One region of the Pseudomonas sp. 1928-m genome, then DNA from elsewhere that is predicted to be linked to it. Evidence: predicted binding sites of a transcription regulator. Region 1 holds the regulator's gene; the other holds the start of a gene.
The links. The regulator sigma-54, encoded in region 1, starts transcription at its own class of promoters, with help from an activator protein. The targets are predictions, from matches to a motif close to ANTGGCATNNANNTTGCTNT.
Positions count from the first base shown of each region.

Region 2: P3C18_RS14720 (CmpA/NrtA family ABC transporter substrate-binding protein) is a predicted target of sigma-54. The motif match lies at 6,357-6,376, and genes of this name have one in related genera.

Region 1 covers NZ_JARIXO010000002.1:286,434-296,141, forward strand. The annotation lists gene lptC (LPS export ABC transporter periplasmic protein LptC) at 1-46, shown strand, start outside; gene lptA (lipopolysaccharide transport periplasmic protein LptA) at 33-575, shown strand; gene lptB (LPS export ABC transporter ATP-binding protein) at 578-1,303, shown strand; gene P3C18_RS10855 (RNA polymerase factor sigma-54) at 1,442-2,956, shown strand; gene raiA (ribosome-associated translation inhibitor RaiA) at 3,149-3,457, shown strand; gene ptsN (PTS IIA-like nitrogen regulatory protein PtsN) at 3,473-3,946, shown strand; gene rapZ (RNase adapter RapZ) at 3,949-4,806, shown strand; gene P3C18_RS10875 (HPr family phosphocarrier protein) at 4,819-5,091, shown strand; gene pmbA (metalloprotease PmbA) at 5,229-6,575, opposite strand; gene yjgA (ribosome biogenesis factor YjgA) at 6,679-7,197, shown strand; gene tldD (metalloprotease TldD) at 7,246-8,703, opposite strand; gene P3C18_RS10895 (carbon-nitrogen hydrolase family protein) at 8,700-9,569, opposite strand; gene P3C18_RS10900 (YhdP family protein) at 9,655-9,708, opposite strand, start outside.
Region 2 covers NZ_JARIXO010000004.1:190,975-200,682, forward strand. The annotation lists gene ntrB (nitrate ABC transporter permease) at 1-319, opposite strand, end outside; gene P3C18_RS14695 (CmpA/NrtA family ABC transporter substrate-binding protein) at 334-1,617, opposite strand; gene P3C18_RS14700 (transcriptional regulator) at 2,064-2,381, opposite strand; gene P3C18_RS14705 (hypothetical protein) at 2,592-2,984, shown strand; gene alaC (alanine transaminase) at 3,021-4,247, opposite strand; gene P3C18_RS14715 (ANTAR domain-containing response regulator) at 4,456-5,034, opposite strand; gene P3C18_RS14720 (CmpA/NrtA family ABC transporter substrate-binding protein) at 5,036-6,232, opposite strand; gene acnB (bifunctional aconitate hydratase 2/2-methylisocitrate dehydratase) at 6,448-9,057, opposite strand; gene P3C18_RS14730 (DUF1289 domain-containing protein) at 9,464-9,708, shown strand, end outside.

The DNA.
Region 1 (9,708 bases):
GATGCTCCTGCTGTCCAACGTAAGAGGTCAGCATGAGGCTCGTTAACACCCTCCCCCTACTACTCAGCCTCAGCGCCGCACTCGGAAGTGTCAGCGCCTGGGCATTGCCGTCCGACCGCGAACAGCCGATCCGCATCCAGGCCGACAGCGCAGAACTGGACGACAAACAAGGCGTGGCGGTTTATCGCGGTGACGTCGTCATCACCCAGGGCACCATGAAGGTCACCGGTGACACCGTGACCATCACTCAGAATGCTCAGGGCGATGTCGAGGTATTTACCTCGGTTGGCAAGCCGGCCTACTACGAGCAAAAGCCGTCAGCCGACAAGCAGATCGTCAAGGCCTACGGTCTGACCATCCAGTACTTTATGGCCAACGAGCGCGTGGTATTGATCGATCAGGCCAAGGTGATTCAGGAAGGCAACACCTTCGAAGGCGAGAAAATCGTCTATGACACCCAGCGCCAGATCGTCAACGCCGGCCGCGCCACAGGCACCAATGTCACTGCGCCACGTCCGCGCATCGACATGGTGATCCAGCCGAAGAACAAACCAGCCGACCAGCAGGCGCAGTAATAATGGCCACATTGAAAGCCCAACACCTGGCCAAAAGCTACAAAGGCCGCCAGGTCGTGCGTGACGTCAGCCTAAGCATCGACAGCGGGCAGATCGTCGGTTTGCTCGGCCCCAACGGTGCCGGCAAGACCACCTGCTTCTATATGATTGTTGGCCTGGTACAGGCCGATCAGGGCCGCGTGATGATCGATGATCTCGACGTCAGCCATCAGCCCATGCATGGCCGTGCCCGCGCCGGCATCGGCTACCTGCCACAGGAAGCCTCGATCTTCCGCAAGCTCAGCGTGGCCGACAACATCATGGCCATCCTGGAAACCCGCAAAGACCTCGACGGCGCTGCACGCCGCAAAGAGCTTGAGGGCTTGTTGCAGGAGTTCCATATCAGCCATATCCGCGACAACCTCGGCATGAGCCTGTCCGGTGGTGAGCGCCGCCGCGTGGAAATTGCCCGCGCCCTGGCGACCAACCCCAAGTTCATCCTGCTCGACGAACCCTTTGCCGGTGTCGACCCGATCTCCGTGGGCGACATCAAGCAGATCATCCACCACCTCAAAGCCAAGGGCATTGGTGTATTAATCACCGACCACAACGTGCGCGAGACCCTGGATATCTGCGAAACCGCCTATATCGTCAGCGATGGTCAACTGATCGCCGAAGGTGACGCCGAGGCTATTCTGGCCAACCAGACAGTCAAAGAAGTTTACCTGGGGCATGAGTTCCGGCTGTAACCACAGCTTTTCTCAAGCTGACTGCAGCCAAGGCTAGGCAAAACCCTTAAAGTCAGGCATATAATTTGCTTCCTAGTGGCGCTTTTTAAAAACGCCCTGTAGTGGATTGCGCACAGACGCCGGTAAATAAGGTCTGCAATGAAACCATCGCTAGTCCTGAGAATGGGCCAGCAGCTGACGATGACACCGCAGCTGCAACAGGCCATCCGCCTGCTCCAACTGTCGACCCTGGATCTGCAACAAGAGATCCAGGAGGCCTTGGAGTCCAACCCGATGCTCGAACGCCAGGAAGATGGCGATGATTTCGACAATTCGGACCCTATGGCCGATGGCGCAGAAAGCGCCAGCCCCAGCGAACAGCCCGAAGCGCCCTATCAGGAAACCAACTACCAGGAAGCCACGCAGACCGTGGACAACCTGGAAGAAGGCGATTGGGGCGAGCGCATTCCCAACGAGCTGCCAGTCGATACCGCTTGGGAAGACATCTACCAGACCAGCGCCAGCAGCCTGCCCAGCAGCAGCAACGATGACGACGAGTGGGATTTCACCACCCGCACCTCCAGCGGCGAGAGCCTGCAAAGCCACCTACTGTGGCAACTCAACCTGGCCCCGATGTCGGACAAGGACCGCCTGATTGCGGTCACCCTGATCGACTGCATCAATCAGCAGGGCTATCTGGAAGAGACCCTGGAAGAGGTGGTCGAAGCCTTCGACCCGGAACTGGACATCGAGCTCGACGAAGTCGAAGCCGTGTTGCACCGCATCCAGCAGTTCGAGCCTACCGGTATCGCCGCGCGCAACCTGGGCGAGTGTCTGCTCCTGCAACTGCGTCAGCTGCCGGCGAAAACCCCGTGGCTGAGCGAGGCCCAGCGCCTGGCCAGCGACTACCTGGATCTGCTTGGTAGCCGCGACTATAGCCAGCTGATGCGCCGCATGAAGCTCAAGGAAGACGAGCTGCGCCAGGTTATCGACCTGATCCAGAGCCTCAACCCGCGCCCCGGCTCGCAGATTGAATCCAGCGAGCCGGAATACGTGGTGCCCGACGTGATCGTGCGCAAACACAACGAGCGCTGGCTGGTAGAGCTGAACCAGGAAGCCATGCCGCGCCTGCGGGTCAACGCGCAATACGCCGGTTTTGTGAAGCGCGCCGACTCCAGCGCCGACAACACCTTTATGCGCAACCAGCTGCAGGAAGCGCGCTGGTTTATCAAAAGCCTGCAAAGCCGCAACGAGACCCTGATGAAGGTCGCCACACAGATCGTCGAGCATCAACGCGGCTTCCTCGATTACGGCGACGAGGCGATGAAGCCGCTGGTACTGCACGACATTGCCGAAGCTGTAGGCATGCACGAGTCGACCATCTCGCGTGTGACCACGCAGAAATTCATGCATACGCCGCGCGGCATTTACGAGCTGAAATACTTCTTCTCCAGCCACGTCAGCACCTCCGAGGGCGGCGAATGCTCGTCCACCGCGATCCGCGCCATCATCAAAAAACTGGTCGCAGCGGAAAATGCGAAAAAGCCGTTGAGTGACAGCAAGATCGCTGGTTTACTGGAAGCACAGGGCATTCAAGTCGCTCGCCGCACGGTCGCCAAGTACCGTGAATCCCTCGGAATAGCGCCTTCCAGTGAGCGCAAACGATTGATCTAAGGCGGCACAAAGAAGGAAGACGACCACTCGATACCGAACACCCCCGGCCTCGCCTTTTCGCAAAAGCAGCCATACTGCCAACAAGCAATCAGCGACCGTGCCAGGCTCGTTCCGTAGAGTCTTCCACGCCACAGTGTTCCGGCGGCAGGCCTCTCGCCTGCCTCTTACACACGGCAACAAGGAGAAAGCGGTATGCAAGTCAACATCAGTGGACACCAGCTGGATGTGACCGACGCCCTACGCGACTACATCGCCGAAAAACTCGGCCGATTGGAGCGCCACTTCGACAAGATTACCAACGTGCAAGTCACCATGGAGGTCGAGAAGCTCAAACAGAAAATCGAAGCGACCCTGCACATTGCCGGCGGCGAAGTCGTCGCCAATGCCGAACATGAAGACATGTATGCAGCCATCGATTTACTGACTGATAAACTCGACCGACAACTCATCAAACACAAGGAAAAACAGCTCGAACGTCAACAGGGCGCTATGGCCCGCTGACATCGTCTATCTCCTATGATCCGACTTGAAACTATCCTGACCCCCGGCCGTTCTTTAGTGAACGTGCCGGGCGGCAGCAAAAAACGTGTCCTCGAACAGATTGCCAACCTGGTGGCGCGCGAGCTGCCTGACCTGGATGGCCAAGACATCTTCGAAAGCCTGATTGCCCGGGAAAAACTCGGCTCGACCGGTTTCGGTAATGGTATTGCCATTCCGCACTGTCGCCTGCCCGGTTGTACCGCGCCGATCAGCGCCTTGCTGCGCCTGAACTCTGCCGTAGACTTCGACGCCATCGACGGCGCGCCAGTGGACCTGTTGTTTGTCCTGCTGGTGCCCGAAGCTGCCACCGACGCTCACTTGGAACTGCTCCGGCAGATCGCCAGCATGCTCGACCGCAGCGACGTACGCGCCAGCCTGCGCCAGGCCGAGAGCAGCGAAGCCCTGTATCAGGTGGTCGTGGACGTACAAAGCCAACTCAACCGAGCCTGAGCATGCGCCTGATCATCGTTAGCGGTCGCTCCGGCTCCGGGAAGAGCACCGCCCTCGATGTACTTGAGGACAATGGCTTCTACTGCATCGACAACCTGCCTGCCGGCCTGCTACCTGAACTGGCCGAGCGCGCTCTGCTGCACACCGAACTGCTGCATCCTCAGGTCGCAGTGTCGATTGATGCGCGCAACCTGCCGAGCCATCTCAAGCGCTTCCCTGAGCTGCTTGAAGAAGTTCGCGCGCGGCATATCAAGTGCGATGTGATCTACCTGGATGCCGACGAAGAAACCCTGCTCAAGCGCTTCTCGGAAACCCGCCGACGCCATCCGCTGACCAACGAGAGCCGTTCGCTGGCCGAAGCCATTGCCGATGAAAGCCTGCTACTCGGGCCAATCATCGACCTCGCCGACCTGAAAATCGACACCACCCACCTCAATCTGTATCAGCTGCGCGACAGCCTCAAGCTGCGCCTGCTCAATCAGCCCGAGCCTGGCACTGCGTTTCTGCTGGAGTCCTTTGGCTTCAAGCGCGGCATGCCAGTAGATGCCGACCTGGTATTCGATGTTCGCTGCCTGCCCAACCCGTACTGGAAGCCGGACTTGCGCGACTTCTCCGGGCTCGACCAGCCGGTAGTCGACTACCTCTCGGCCCAGGCCGATGTTGAAGACATGTACCAGGACATCCTCGCCTACCTGACCAAATGGCTGCCGCGCTTTGCCGCCAGCAACCGCGCCTACGTCACGGTGGCGATTGGCTGTACCGGCGGCCACCACCGTTCGGTGTACCTGGCCAACCGCCTGGGTGAAACCCTCAAGCCCATCCTGAAAAACGTTCAGATTCGCCACCGCGACCTCAGTTAAGGAATTGCCGCGATGCCCGCCAGCGAAATCACCATTATCAACAAGCTTGGCCTGCACGCCCGCGCGGCGGCCAAGTTTGTCGGCGTCGCCGGGCGTTTTCCTTGCCAGGTCAAGGTCGGCCGCACACCGGAAAGCCTGGTCGATGGCAAAAGCATTATGGCGGTGATGATGCTCGCCGCCGGCAAAGGCACGCCAGTGCATCTGTACACCGAAGGCGAGCAGGACGCCGAAGCGCTGCAGGCCCTAAGCGAGCTGATCAACAACTACTTCGATGAAGGTGAGTAAAACCGCAGGCAATAAAAAATGTCCGGGAGACATTTTTAACGTCGCGTAGCGACGGCCCGTAGGGTTGCCGCCATGGATGGCAGGCAATAAAAAGGGGCTGAACGCTTACGCGACAGCCCTTTTTCATACAAGCGGAATCAGCTACCGGCCACCGTCATACGCTCGATCAGCACCGAACCGGTGCGGATATTGCTACGCAGCTCCAGATCATTACCCACCGCAACAATTTGCTTGAACATGTCGCGCATATTGCCGGCGATGGTCACTTCCTGCACCGGGAACTGGATTTCGCCATTCTCCACCCAGTAACCACCGGCGCCCCGTGAATAGTCGCCGGTGACCATATTCAGCCCTTGCCCCATCAGCTCGGTCACCAACAGGCCGCGGCCCATACGCTTGAGCAGCGCCTTCTGGTCTTCATCGCCATGGCTGACAAACAGGTTATGCACGCCGCCGGAGTTGGCGGTGCTGGGCATGCCCAGCTTGCGTCCGGAGTAGGTGCCAAGCACATAGGACAGCAACTCGCCGCGCTCGACGAAGGACTTGGCATAGGTCGCCAGACCGTCACCATCGAAAGCCGCACTGCCCAGCGCACGGGGAATATGCGGACGCTCATCGATTTTCAGCCACTCGGGGAACAGCTGTTGGCCCAAAGAACCTTCGAGAAAGGATGACTTGCGGTACAGGTTGCCGCCGGAGATCGCGGCCAGAAAGCTGCCAAACAAACCAGTGGCCAACTCGGCAGCAAACAGCACCGGCACTTCGCAGGTCGGCACCGGGCGCGCACCCAAACGGCTTACCGCACGCTCGGCAGCGCGGCGGCCAATGCCGCCAGCCTCAGCCAACAACTCGCCCTGGCGATTAACGTCGTACCAGTAGTCGCGCTGCATCTGCCCGCCGTCTTCGGCGATCATCACGCAACTCAGGCTGTGCCGCGTGCTGGCATAGCCGCTGACAAAGCCATGGCTGTTGCCATAAACCCGGCAGCCCTGGTGGGTATTCAGCGTCGTGCCGTCGGCGTTCTTGATCCGCTGGTCTGCGGCAAAGGCCGCGGCCTCGCAGCTCAAGGCCTGCTCGATGGCCTGCTCCGGAGTAATCGACCAGGCGTGGTAGAGATCCAGCTGCGGCAGCTCGCGGGCCATCAGCGCGGCATCGGCCAAGCCAGCGCATTCGTCTTCAGAGGCATGCTTAGCAATCGCCAGGGCCGCCGCGACGGTTTCGCGAATCGCCGCTTCGCCGCTGGCCGAGGTGCTGGCCGAGCCTTTGCGCTGACCGACATACAGGGTGATACCGAAACCCTGGTCGCGATTAAATTCGACCGTTTCCACTTCACCTTGTCGCACTGTGGTGGACAAGCCCTGCTCCACCGATACGGCCACCTCGCAGGCACTCGCACCCTGTTTTCTGGCCTCGGCAATAATCTGCTCCACCTGCGCCTGCAAATGCGGCACAGCCTGGGGGCCGACGATGTCTACTGCACTCATAAGAACTCCTGAACGATAAGCGGCAAACGCGGCCACACAGGCCAGACGCTTACAGCTGGAAACTTGCTGCTATCATGTCGGCGTTTTCCACTGGACCGCCACCATGTCTGAATACCTTGACGACTTCTCCGGCGAGAAGAGCAAAACCCAGGTCAAGCGCGAGTTTCATGCGCTACAAGATCTGGGGCAACGCCTGACTACCCTGAAACTCGATCTGCTGAACAAGCTGCCGCTGACCGACGAGCTGCGCCGCGCGCTGGCCGAAGCGCCCAAGCACACTGCCAATGCCGCGAAGAAGCGCCATGTGCAGTTTATCGGCCGCTTGATGCGCGATCAGGACATCCCCGCCATCCTGACCCTGCTCGACCAGCTGGATGCCTCCACCCGCCAGTACAACGAACGCTTTCATAATCTGGAGCGCTGGCGTGACCGTTTGCTCAACGGCGACGACGACACCCTGGAAAAATTTGTCGGCGAATACCCCGACGCCGACCGCCAGCACCTGCGTCAGCTGATCCGTCAGGGCCAGCACGAACTGGCGCAGAACAAAGCGCCTGCCGCGTCACGCAAAATCTTCAAATACATCCGCGAACTGGACGAAAGCCAGCGCGGCTTGCGCTAGACCAGCACATCGATTGGGCTGCGCAATGCTCAACCCAATCGACGCTTTTTAGCTACCCGTACCGCCCACCGTAATCGCATCGATCTTCAGCGTCGGCTGGCCCACGCCAACCGGCACCGACTGACCGTCCTTGCCGCAGGTACCGACGCCGCTGTCCAACGCCAGGTCGTTACCGACCATCGAAACCTTGCTCATGGCTTCCGGGCCATTGCCGATCAGAGTCGCGCCTTTGACCGGGGCGGTGATCTTGCCGTCCTCGATCAGGTAAGCCTCGCTGGTGGAAAACACGAACTTGCCGCTGGTGATATCCACCTGACCGCCGCCGAGGTTGGCGCAGTAGATGCCCTTCTTCACCGAACGGATGATTTCTTCCGGATCGCTCTCGCCGGCCAGCATGTAGGTGTTGGTCATGCGCGGCATCGGCAGGTGCGCGTAGGACTCACGGCGACCATTGCCGGTGCAGGCCACGCCCATCAGGCGAGCGTTGAGCTTGTCCTGCATATAACCCTTGAGCACACCGTTCTCGATCAGCGTGGTGCACTGGGTCTGCGTGCCTTCATCGTCCATGCTCAGGGAGCCGCGGCGCTCGGCCAGGGTGCCGTCATCGACGATGGTGCACAGGCTGGAGGCCACCTGCTCGCCCATACGGCCGCTGTAGGCCGAACTGCCCTTGCGATTGAAGTCGCCTTCCAGGCCATGGCCGACTGCTTCATGCAGCAGCACGCCCGACCAGCCTGCGCCCATCACCACGGCCATAGTGCCTGCCGGTGCCGGAATCGCCTCGAGGTTGACCAGGGCCTGGCGCAGGGCCTCACGGGCATAGCCCATGGCGCGTTCTTCGTTATTGCTGGTCTGCTCAAGGAAGTAGCGGTAATCGGTACGTCCGCCGCCGCCATGGCTGCCGCGTTCGCGGCGACCGTTCTGCTCGACGATCACGCTGACATTGAAGCGCACCAGCGGGCGAATATCCGCGCCCAGGCTGCCGTCGTTAGCGGCTACCAGAATGCGATCCCACACCCCGGCCAGGCTGACCGAAACCTGCTTGATGCGCGGATCAAGGGCGCGGGTGGCGACATCGATGCGCTTGAGCAGCTCGACCTTTTCCGCCCGGCCCAGCACATCCAGCGGGTTGTCCTGGGCATACAGCGGCTTGACCAGCGGGCTGCTGAACGCTTGCACGCGGCCGTTCTGCCCGGCGCGGGCAATCGAGCGGGCCGCGCGTGCCGCTTGGCTCAAGGCGTCAGCGGTAATCGCATTGCTGTAGGCAAAACCGGTTTTCTCGCCGGACTGGGCGCGCACGCCGACGCCCTGATCGAGATTGAAACTGCCTTCCTTGACGATGCCATCCTCCAGCGCCCAGGTTTCCGAAACCTGGCTCTGGAAGTACAGATCGGCCGCATCGATTCCCGGCCCGGCCAGGTCGGCCAAAACTCCAGGCAGATGCTCAATGGTCAAACCGCCCGGCCCCAGCAGATGTTCACTGACGGACACCAACATATTGTTCATTGCTCAATCTCGTTTATGACTGTTGCACCTGGCAGCCGTGGTTCGGCTGCCGCAAAAAATCGTTTATGCCGCGCCACCGGCATGCGCTGACGGATCGCCGCCTGCTCAGCCGCATCACGCTCGGCCAGCAGTACGCCCGGCCCCTGCGGCAGTTCGGCGAGCACGCGACCCCAAGGGTCGACCAGCGCCGAATGGCCAAAGGTCTCGCGCCCGCCTGGATGGCTGCCGCCCTGACCGGCCGCCAGTACATAGCACTGGGTCTCGATGGCCCGCGCACGGGTGAGTATTTGCCAATGCGCCGCGCCGGTAACCGCAGTAAAGGCCGCCGGCACACTGATCAACTCGGCGCCCGTCGCACGTAACGCGCTATACAGTTCGGGGAAGCGCAGGTCATAACACACCGTCAGGCCCAGACGCCCAACCGGAGTATCGGCCACCACCACCTGGCTGCCGAAGGCGTAATCGTCAGACTCGCGGTAACGGCCGTGGCTGTCACTGACATCCACATCGAACAGGTGCAGCTTGTCATAACGCGCCACCCGCTGGCCTTGATTATCGATCAGCAGAGAGCAGGCATGAGCCTTGGCTTCGGGCTGGCCATCCGGCGGCAAGGGCAACGTGCCGGCGACGATCCACAGGCCCAGGTCGCGGGCAGTCTGTTGTAACCAGGGCAGAATCGGCCCCTCGCCCAACGCTTCGGCACGCCCCAGTGCGGCCTGGTCACGCCGGCCCATGGCCGCGAAGTTTTCCGGCAGCACCGCCAGCCGCGCACCTTGCGCAGCAGCCTGTTCGAGCAACTGCCGAGCCTGCGCCAGATTGGCCAGGACATCAGCCTGGCTGACCATTTGAATGACTGCGAAAGTCATGACTGCCTTATCTCACTATCGGTATCAGGCTTCAGCTTACAAGCCATACCGGCAGACTGCACGGCTGCATATCCACCGTGCGGGTTTACTGCGGTTTCTCGAAGGGTTTGTCGAAACTGATATCCGGGTTCTGCCAGGA
Region 2 (9,708 bases), on a different contig from region 1:
CCGCCAAGCCAAAGCCGATACCGACGCGGCCTAGCGAATGCAGGATGTTCCAGCCGATGCCCATGTCATTCGGGCCGTTGTCATAGAAGGGGTTGGCAAACAGCTCCAGCGCTGCAGCCCAGGTACTGACCGGGCCAGGCAGGCCCTCGCTCTTGGTCGCAATCAGCGCCCACACGCCGATAAACAGCAGGATGCCGAGCAATGGCGGCACAACCGCCTTGAGCAGGCTGGTCAGCGCCGCCACGCCTGGCAGAACCAGGCGTGGCGCTTTGCTGATCGGCGCAGCTAACGGCAATGGGGTTTTCAGTGGTGCGTTCATCACGAACCTCCCAATCAGGCTTTAATCGCAAAGGAGTTGGCGTAGGCCGCCGGGTCGGAGCCATTCCACACGTTGCCGTCGATCAGCGTGCTGCTGCGCAGCGAGCTGGCCGGCACAGGGATGTTCAGCGCACTGGCGGCTTCCTTGAACAGCGCCACCTGATTGACCCCGGCGGCGACGGCGGCGTAGTTCGGGTCTTCCTTGATCAGGCCCCAGCGTTTGAACTGGGTCATAAACCACATGCCGTCGGAGTGATACGGAAAGTTCACTGTGCCGTCCTTGCAGAAGGCCATGGCGTGGTCATCTTTCCAGCTGTTGCCCAGGCCGTCCTCGTAGTGGCTGAGGAAGCGCGGCTCGATCACCTTGACCGGCGCATTGACGTAAGCCTTGCCGGAAATCAGCTTGGCCGTGCTCTTGCGGTTTTCCTCGCTGGCCTCGATAAACTGACTGGCTTCCAGCACCGCCATGATCAGCGCACGTGCCGCGTTGGGGTATTGCTCGATAAAGGCGCGGGTGGTGCCGAGGACCTTTTCCGGGTGATCCGGCCAGATCTGCTGGGTAGTGACGGCGGTGAAGCCAATTTTGTCGGCAATCGCCCGCGCGCCCCAAGGCTCGCCGACGCAGAAACCGTCCATATTGCCGACACGCATATTGGCGACCATCTGTGGTGGCGGCACGACGATGGTTTTTACATCGCTCATCGGGTTGATGCCCAGGCTCGCCAGCCAGTAATACAGCCACATGGCGTGGGTGCCGGTGGGGAAGGTCTGGGCGAAGGTCAGCGGGTTGCCGCCTTTTTTCACATGCTCGGCCAGTTGTGCGCCGTTGGTGACGCCCGCTTCCTTGAGCTGTTTGGAGAGGGTGATGGCCTGGCCGTTCTGGTTCAGGCCCATCAGCACGGCCATATCCTTCTGCGGCCCGGCGATACCCAGTTGTGCGCCGTACATCATGCCGTACAGCACGTGGGCGGCATCCAGCTCGCCGGTATTCAGCTTGTCGCGCACACCGGCCCAGGAGGCTTCCTTGCTTGGGGTGATGGTCAGGCCGTATTTCTCGCCAAAGCCCTGAGTAGCGGCGACTACTACCGATGCGCAGTCGGTCAACGGAATAAAGCCGACTTTCAGCGCCGCCTTTTCTGGCGCATCGGAACCGGCGGCCCAAGCCACGCTACGCAGCGAGGCGGGCGCGCTAAGGCCAAGGGCGGCGACACCGCCGACGGTGCCGGCTACGGCAATCGAGGTTTTCAGGAAATTACGGCGGCTGTGCAGGCTTGGGTGCTTCGAATCACGATCAGTCATAGGTCTGTCCTTTCTGGCCGATAAACCGGCTGAAACAAAAAACGGCGTACGCCAGGCCACCTCGAGGAGGGGGCCTGACGGACGCCGTTGTCCGTGATCCGCGGCTCACCGCCATTGGTGGGCTGCGCAGGAATCTTGTGAGGGCAATTGCAAGGGGCTTGCCAGTTTTGCTGCAGCACCACAGTTAGCCGCTGTCGTGGCGCGCTGAAGACGGCTCGAACGAGCCTTAGGTTGGCAGGCTTAAGCGCTATAAATCATAGGCTTAAGCGCAGTATTGAATGTTGGCTAGAGCAGAGTTTTCTTGCCGTAGCAGTGCGCCATGCCGCAGATCAGCAGCGCTCTCAGCCAGCTTATTGAGCCAATGCTGTGCATGGCCGAACTGCGGTTGAGCGCTTTTGCTTCGCCTTGGTGCTGGGCGAGTCCAGGTGTTGATGCGTGTCAGTGGCCTAGCGCGACAGCGTTTTGCCCTGGGCTTCCTCGACAAACTCCTTGAGCCAGCGCAGCACCTCCACCGCCTCCCAGCGTGAGGGGTCGAACATGGCATAGGCCAGGCCCTGATAGCCGACCACATCCAGCTGACGGTGATAGCCGGCGCGCTGCAGCAAAGCTTCGATCTCGGCAAAACAGGTGTTGAAGTGCACCCGGGAAAACGGCGTCTTGCCCTCGGTAACGATGCCTTCAAGCTGCAATTCATTGACGGTGGCCCGGACTTTGTCCAGGTGCATGCGGTTTACGCTGTGTTTCAGCTGCAGTACGTCGAGCATCTGGGTACTCCTGTTAACGCCTTGTATGGGCCCGTTAGCCGGGCTGAACGGTTGGCTGGATGGCATGACCAAGGGTAATCGAAAAATACTGTACAAATAAACAGTATTCGATAATAGTAAGCCCAAGGCCCTAACCGGCACCTACTCGATCACTCGCGCCATCTGCCCGCAAAGCCAATGGCCACAGGCACTGCAGAGGAGTCACTAACAATGCAACAGATGCTGATGACAATTGTGCTGTTGGGTCTTATGGCCGGTTGTGCGCAACCGCAGCTTGATCAACCGAGGGTCAATGGCACCTACCTGGTGATCGAGAACGGGCAGGCTTGGGCGGTGCTGGTATCTGACGGCAAACGCGTGGAAGAGCAAGGCACGGTGGTGGATGTGATCAGATTGCCGAGCGAGGATTCTGCCGTGGCAGCCAGTTATGTGATCGAAACGGCCAATTGCGGCCGTGTGCAGTGGCTGAGCGAGCGCTCGGATGCGGCGGATGGCATGACCAACCTGATGTCGCTGCACAGCAATAATCAACTGGGGCAGAGCGGCTGCGTAATTGCTGATGGTCTTACCCGGGTTTGGACGGTGTTGGATTACTCCGGCTGAAACTAAAGAGGGCACCCTAAGGTGCCCTCTGTTTGTTTACTCGTCGGCCTTGGCCTTCTTGCCGGGTAACAGGCCATCGGCGCGGAACATCGTTTTGATCCCGCGAATCGCCTGACGGGTGCGATCCTGGTTTTCGATCAGGGCAAAGCGCACATGGTCATCGCCGTAGTCGCCGAAGCCAATGCCCGGGGAGACGCAGACCTTGGCCTCCAGCAGCAGCTTCTTGGCGAATTCCAACGAGCCGAGTGCGGCGTACTGCTCGGGAATCTTCGCCCAGACATACATCGAGGCTTTCGGGTTTTCGACCATCCAGCCCAGCTCGTGCAGGCCTTTAACCAGCAGATTGCGGCGTTGGCGGTATTGCTCGGCGATATCGCGCACGCATTGCTGATCACCTTCCAGCGCGGCAATCGCCGCCACCTGCAGAGGGGTAAAGGTGCCGTAGTCGTGGTAGCTCTTGATCCGTGCCAGGGCGCTGACCAGCTCTTTGTTGCCGACCATAAAGCCGATTCGCCAGCCGGCCATGTTGTAACTCTTGGACAGGGTGAAGAACTCCACCGCGATATCCTTGGCGCCGGGCACCTGCATGATCGACGGGGCTTTCCAGCCGTCATAGACGATATCGGCGTAGGCCAGGTCGTGAATCACCAGCACATCGTATTGCTTGGCCAGGGCCACCACGCGCTCGAAGAAGTCCAGCTCCACGCACTGCGCGGTGGGGTTGGAGGGGAAGCCGAGGATCATCATTTTCGGCTTGGGGATCGACTCGCGAATTGCCCGCTCCAGCTCGGCGAAAAAGTCCACGCCGGGAATCAGCGGCACCGAACGCACTTGGGCGCCGGCGATCACCGCGCCGTAGATATGAATCGGGTAGCTGGGGTTGGGCACCAGTACGGTGTCGCCATGGTCCAGGGTGGCCAGCATCAAGTGCGCCAGACCTTCCTTGGAGCCGATGGTGACGATGGCTTCGCTTTCCGGATCAATCTCGACCTCGTAGCGGTCCTTGTACCAGCGCGAAATGGCGCGGCGCAGGCGCGGAATGCCGCGTGAGGTGGAGTAGCCGTGGGTGTCTTCACGCTGGGCGACCTGCACCAGCTTCTCGACGATATGCGGCGGGGTGGGGCCATCCGGGTTGCCCATACTGAAGTCGATAATGTCTTCGCCACGGCGACGCGCGGCCATCTTCAGCTCGGCGGTGATATTGAAAACGTAGGGGGGGAGTCGATCAATGCGCGCAAAGCGGCGCGAAGCTTGGTCAGCCATGCTTTCCTCGGATACGTAAGCGCCCGGAACCGTCCGAGCGACGTTGGCCAGTGCGCTGGCCAGGCGGCGAAGATAAGCGGGGCGCAGTGGTCCTGTCTAGAGCAGTTGCCGTGAAACTCGGCAGTACAGCCGTAGGTTGGTAGGTCGTAGCCCGGATGCAATCCGGGGGCGCAATCCCCGGATTGCATCCGGGCTACAGGCGCGGTGGTTAGCCGCCGAGCATGTCGTGCATGGCGATGATCTGTTCGGCCACCTGCGCGAGCTTCTGCTGACGGCTCATGGCCTGACGACGCATCAGGGTGTAGGCCTGTTCCTCGTCGCAGCTTTTCATCTTCATCAGCAGGCCCTTGGCCAATTCGATGCGCTTGCGCTCGGCCAGCTGGGCATCGCGTGCCTGCAGTTGTGCACGCAGGGCCTGGTCGCTCTCGAAGCGGGCCATGGCCACGTCGAGAATCGGCTGCAGGCGCTGGGCGTGAATGCCTTCGACGATATAGGCACTGACGCCGCTCTGAATCGCCTGACGCATCACGCCGGGGTCGTGCTCGTCGGTGAACATGACAATCGGCCGCGGCTGATCGCGGCTGACCAGCACCACCTGTTCCATCACGTCGCGGCTCGGCGATTCGGTGTCGATCAGGATTACATCGGGGCGTACCGCCTCGACCCGCTCCGGCAAGTCGATGGTCAATCCGGATTCGTCGATTACCTCGAAACCGGCCTCGGTCAGGGCGGTTTTCAGGCGGCCGACCTTCTTTGCGGTGTCGTTGATCAGCAGGATGCGCAGCATGTTAGCGGCTCTCCTGTTGGGCGCTGAGGGGCGCATCGGCCAGGGCATGCAGGGAAAAACTGCGCGCGTAACCGGCCGGGTCGCTGCCATCCCAGATCTGTCCATCAAGCAACTGGCTGCTGCGCATCTCGCTGGGTACGGCGATGCCGAGGGCCAAGGCGGCCTGACGGTAGAGGTCGAGTTGCTGCACCTGGCGGGCAATAGCCAGGTAGTCTGGGTCTTCGCGCAGCAGGCCCCAGCGGCGGAACTGGGTCATAAACCACATGCCGTCGGATAGGTAGGGCTGGTTGACCGCGCCGCCCGCGTGAAACCGCAGCGGATGGGCGTCCTGCCACGCGTGGCCGAGGCCGTCCTGATACTGGCCGAGAAAGCGCGGCTGGATGGCCGACAGCGGCGCGTCGACATACTCGCTGCCGCTGAGCAGTTGCGCGGTGCTGCGCTGGTTTTCTTCGCTCTCATCGATAAACCGGCTGGCCTCCAGCACCGCCATGATCAAAGCGCGAGCGCTGTTGGGGTGCTGTTCGGCAAATTCACGGGTGCAGCCCAGGACTTTCTCCGGGTGATCGGGCCAGATCGCCTGGCTGGTGGTCAGGGTGCAGCCCATCTGTTCATCCACTGCCTGGGCGCTCCAGGGCTCGCCGACGCAGAAGCCGTCGATACGCCGGGCCTTGAGGTGGGCGAGCATCTGCGGTGGTGGCACTACAACGCTGTCGACATCGCTCAGCGGGTGAATGCCCTGGCTGGCCAGCCAGTAATTCAGCCACATGGCGTGGGTGCCGGTGGGGAAGGTCTGGGCGAAAGTCAGTTTTGCGCCAGACTGGTGCGCACGCTGCGCCAATGCGCTGCCAGTGCTCACGCCTGCGGCTTGCAAGGCGGGCGACAGGTTGATGCTCTGGCCGTTCTGGTTCAGGCCCATCAGCACCGCCATATCGGTGGCTGGCGCACCGCCCAGGCCGAGCTGCACGCCATAAATCAGCCCGTAGAGGCTATGGGCGGCGTCCAGCTCACCGCTCAGCAGTTTGTCGCGCAAGGTGGCCCAGGAGGCCTGGCGCTGCAGGTTGAGGGTCAGTCCATGCTTCTCAGCGAAGCCCTGGGTGGCGGCCACGATGACCGATGCAGCGTCTGTGAGGGCCATAAAGCCGATATTCAGTACCGGTTTTTCCGGCGTATCGCTGCGGCTGATGTCGTGCTCATTCATGGTGCGTTTCCTGTGCCCACACAAAAAGGTGCCGTACCAAACGCCGACTTCAGTCTGCGATCAGAACGACACCATTGTCTATTTCAGCCATTTCCGCCGTTGGAAAGGCCTGATGGCTTAAGCCAGAGCAAGGTATATGCCATCTGTCTGCGAGCTAGTACGACGGAAAAGAAAAAGCCCCGCACTAGGCGGGGCTTTCTTGTTGCGGGTAACGCTTAGACCTGAACAGCAGGGATCTGGGCGTTTGCAGCAGCTTCACGGAACTCGGCGATCTGGTCGAAACTCAGGTAGCGGTAAACGTCCGCTGCCATGGTGTCGATTTTCTTCGCGTAGACCATGTATTCCTCAACAGTCGGCAGCTTGCCGGTGATGGCCGCAACAGCCGCCAGCTCGGCCGAGGCCAGGTAGACGTTGGCACCATCGCCCAGACGGTTGGGGAAGTTACGGGTGGAGGTCGACACCACGGTGGAGTTCGCCTCAACGCGTGCCTGGTTACCCATGCACAGCGAGCAGCCCGGCATTTCCATGCGCGCGCCGGCTTTGCCGTAGATGCCGTAGTAGCCTTCTTCGGTCAGTTGATGCTGGTCCATCTTGGTCGGCGGCGACAGCCACAGACGAGTCGGCAGGGTGCCTTCGACTTTTTCCAGCAACTTACCAGCCGCGCGGAAGTGACCGATGTTGGTCATGCACGAACCGATAAACACTTCGTCGATCTTCTCGCCCTGAACGCTGGACAGCAGACGAGCGTCGTCTGGATCGTTCGGTGCGCAGAGAACCGGCTCGTTGATCTCGGCCAGGTCGATTTCGATGATTTCGGCGTACTCGGCGTCCTTGTCGGCTTCCATCAGCTTCGGATCGGCCAGCCAGGCTTCCATCGCTTGAGCGCGACGTTCCATGGTGCGGGCATCGCCGTAGCCTTCGCTGATCATCCAGCGCAGCAGGGTGATGTTCGAACGCAGGTACTCGGCGATGGCCTTTTCCGGCAGCTTGATGGTGCAACCAGCGGCGGAACGCTCGGCCGAGGCGTCGGACAGCTCGAAAGCCTGCTCAACGGTCAGCTCGTCCAGCCCTTCGATCTCGAGGATGCGGCCGGAGAAGATGTTCTTCTTGCCTTTCTTCTCGACGGTCAGCAGGCCTTTCTGGATGGCCACGTAAGGGATGGCATGCACCAGGTCACGCAGGGTGATGCCCGGTTGCAGTTTGCCCTTGAAGCGCACCAGTACCGACTCCGGCATATCCAGCGGCATTACGCCAGTGGCAGCGGCGAAGGCAACCAGGCCAGAACCGGCCGGGAAGGAAATGCCGATTGGGAAACGGGTGTGCGAGTCGCCACCGGTGCCGACGGTATCCGGCAGCAGCATGCGGTTCAGCCAGCTGTGGATGATGCCGTCGCCAGGACGCAGGGACACGCCGCCACGGGTGCGGATGAAATCCGGCAGGGTGTGGTGGGTGGTGACGTCGATTGGCTTCGGATAAGCCGCGGTGTGGCAGAACGACTGCATCACCAGGTCAGCGGAGAAGCCCAGGCAAGCCAGGTCTTTCAGCTCGTCGCGGGTCATCGGGCCAGTGGTGTCCTGGGAGCCGACGGTGGTCATCTTCGGTTCGCAGTAGGTGCCTGGACGCACGCCTTTGCCTTCTGGCAGGCCGCACGCCTTGCCGACCATCTTCTGCGCCAGGGTGAAACCCTTGGTGCTGGCAGCAGGTGGCTCAGGCAGCTTGAACAGGTCGGTTGGGCCCAGGCCCAGTTCGGCGCGCGCTTTCTCGGTCAGACCGCGACCGATGATCAGCGGAATACGGCCGCCAGCGCGGACTTCGTCGAGCAGTACTGGGGTCTTCATTTCGAAGGTGGTCAGTACTTCGTCGGTGCCGTGCTTGCAGACTTTGCCAGCATGCGGGTACAGGTCGATCACGTCGCCCATGTGCATGTTGGAAACGTCGAATTCGATTGGCAGAGCGCCGGCATCTTCCATGGTGTTGTAGAAGATCGGAGCAATCTTGCTGCCGAAGCAGAAACCACCAGCGCGCTTGTTCGGCACGTTAGGGATGTCGTCGCCGAAGAACCACAGCACCGAGTTGGTGGCGGATTTACGCGAGGAACCGGTACCGACTACGTCACCGACGTAAGCGATTGGGAAGCCTTGGCCGCGCATGGCTTCGATCTGCTTCATCGGGCCGGTTACGCCTTGCTCGTCCGGCACGATGCCGTCACGGGCCATTTTCAACATGGCCAGGGCGTGCAGCGGGATATCCGGACGCGACCAGGCGTCTGGAGCCGGGGACAGGTCGTCGGTGTTGGTTTCGCCGGTGACCTTGAACACGCGCAGGCTGATCTTGTCGGCCAGAGTCGGGCGGTTCTTGAACCACTCGCCGTCAGCCCAGGATTGCAGTACGCCTTTGGCGTGAACGTTGCCGTTCTTAGCTTTTTCAGCGACGTCGTGGAAAGCGTCGAACATCAGCAGGGTGTGCTTCAGTTGCTCGGCAGTCACGGCAGCCAGTTCGCTGTCGTCGAGCAGCTCAACCAGGGTGGCAATGTTGTAGCCGCCCTGCATGGTGCCGAGCAGTTCAACAGCGTGTTGCTTGCTGATCAGTGGGGAAGTGACTTCGCCTTTGGCAAGGGCAGAGAGGAAACCGGCCTTAACGTAGGCGGCTTCGTCGACGCCTGGCGGCACGCGGTTGGTGATCAGGTCGAGCAGAAAAGCTTCTTCGCCGGCTGGCGGGTTTTTCAGCAGCTCGATCAGGCCTGCGGTTTGTTCGGCGTTCAGCGGCTGGGGCACGATACCCTGAGCGGCACGCTCTGCTACATGTTTGCGATAGGCTTCAAGCACAGTTATTACCCTCATCAGTGGTCCCAAAGGGTTGTCCGGGACGCGATCCAGAAAGCAACAAACCAGGCGCTTCGTGGCTTTATGGGCCGCTCAGCCGAGGTTGCGCTGCTTTCTTGCAGAAGCTGTTTTCAAAGTTTTACGCCGGCAGGACGGGCTGGATGAGGGCTGGTGCAGACACTTGAAGGGTGGCTCAAGGGTCGGCACCAACATCGAACCTGCAGGATTGACTGTGCTCGTGACGCTTTGAAAACAGCTTCCAACGGACGTTGCTGCCTCTAAAAGGCCGGCCGATTCTACTGGAAAGCTTTGAATAAGTTAAGCCAAAGGCCCCGCTTATATAGGGGTGATCTGCCTTAGACAAAGGGCTAAGATGCCAGCCTGTCCGCCAGTACCCATGCCTTTCGTTATGTCCAACCAACGTATCAAAACCCCTTGTGTCGGCCTGTGCTCCACGGTTTACGGCGATTTGGTCTGCCGTGGCTGCAAGCGCTTCCACCATGAGGTGATCAACTGGAACGGCTATAACGACGAGGAAAAACGCGCCGTATGGCTGCGCCTGGAGGTGCTGTTGGTGCAGGTGATGGCCGCTAAGTTGGAAGTTTTCGATGCCGATCGCCTGCGCATGCAGCTGGAACAGCGCAAGATCCGCTT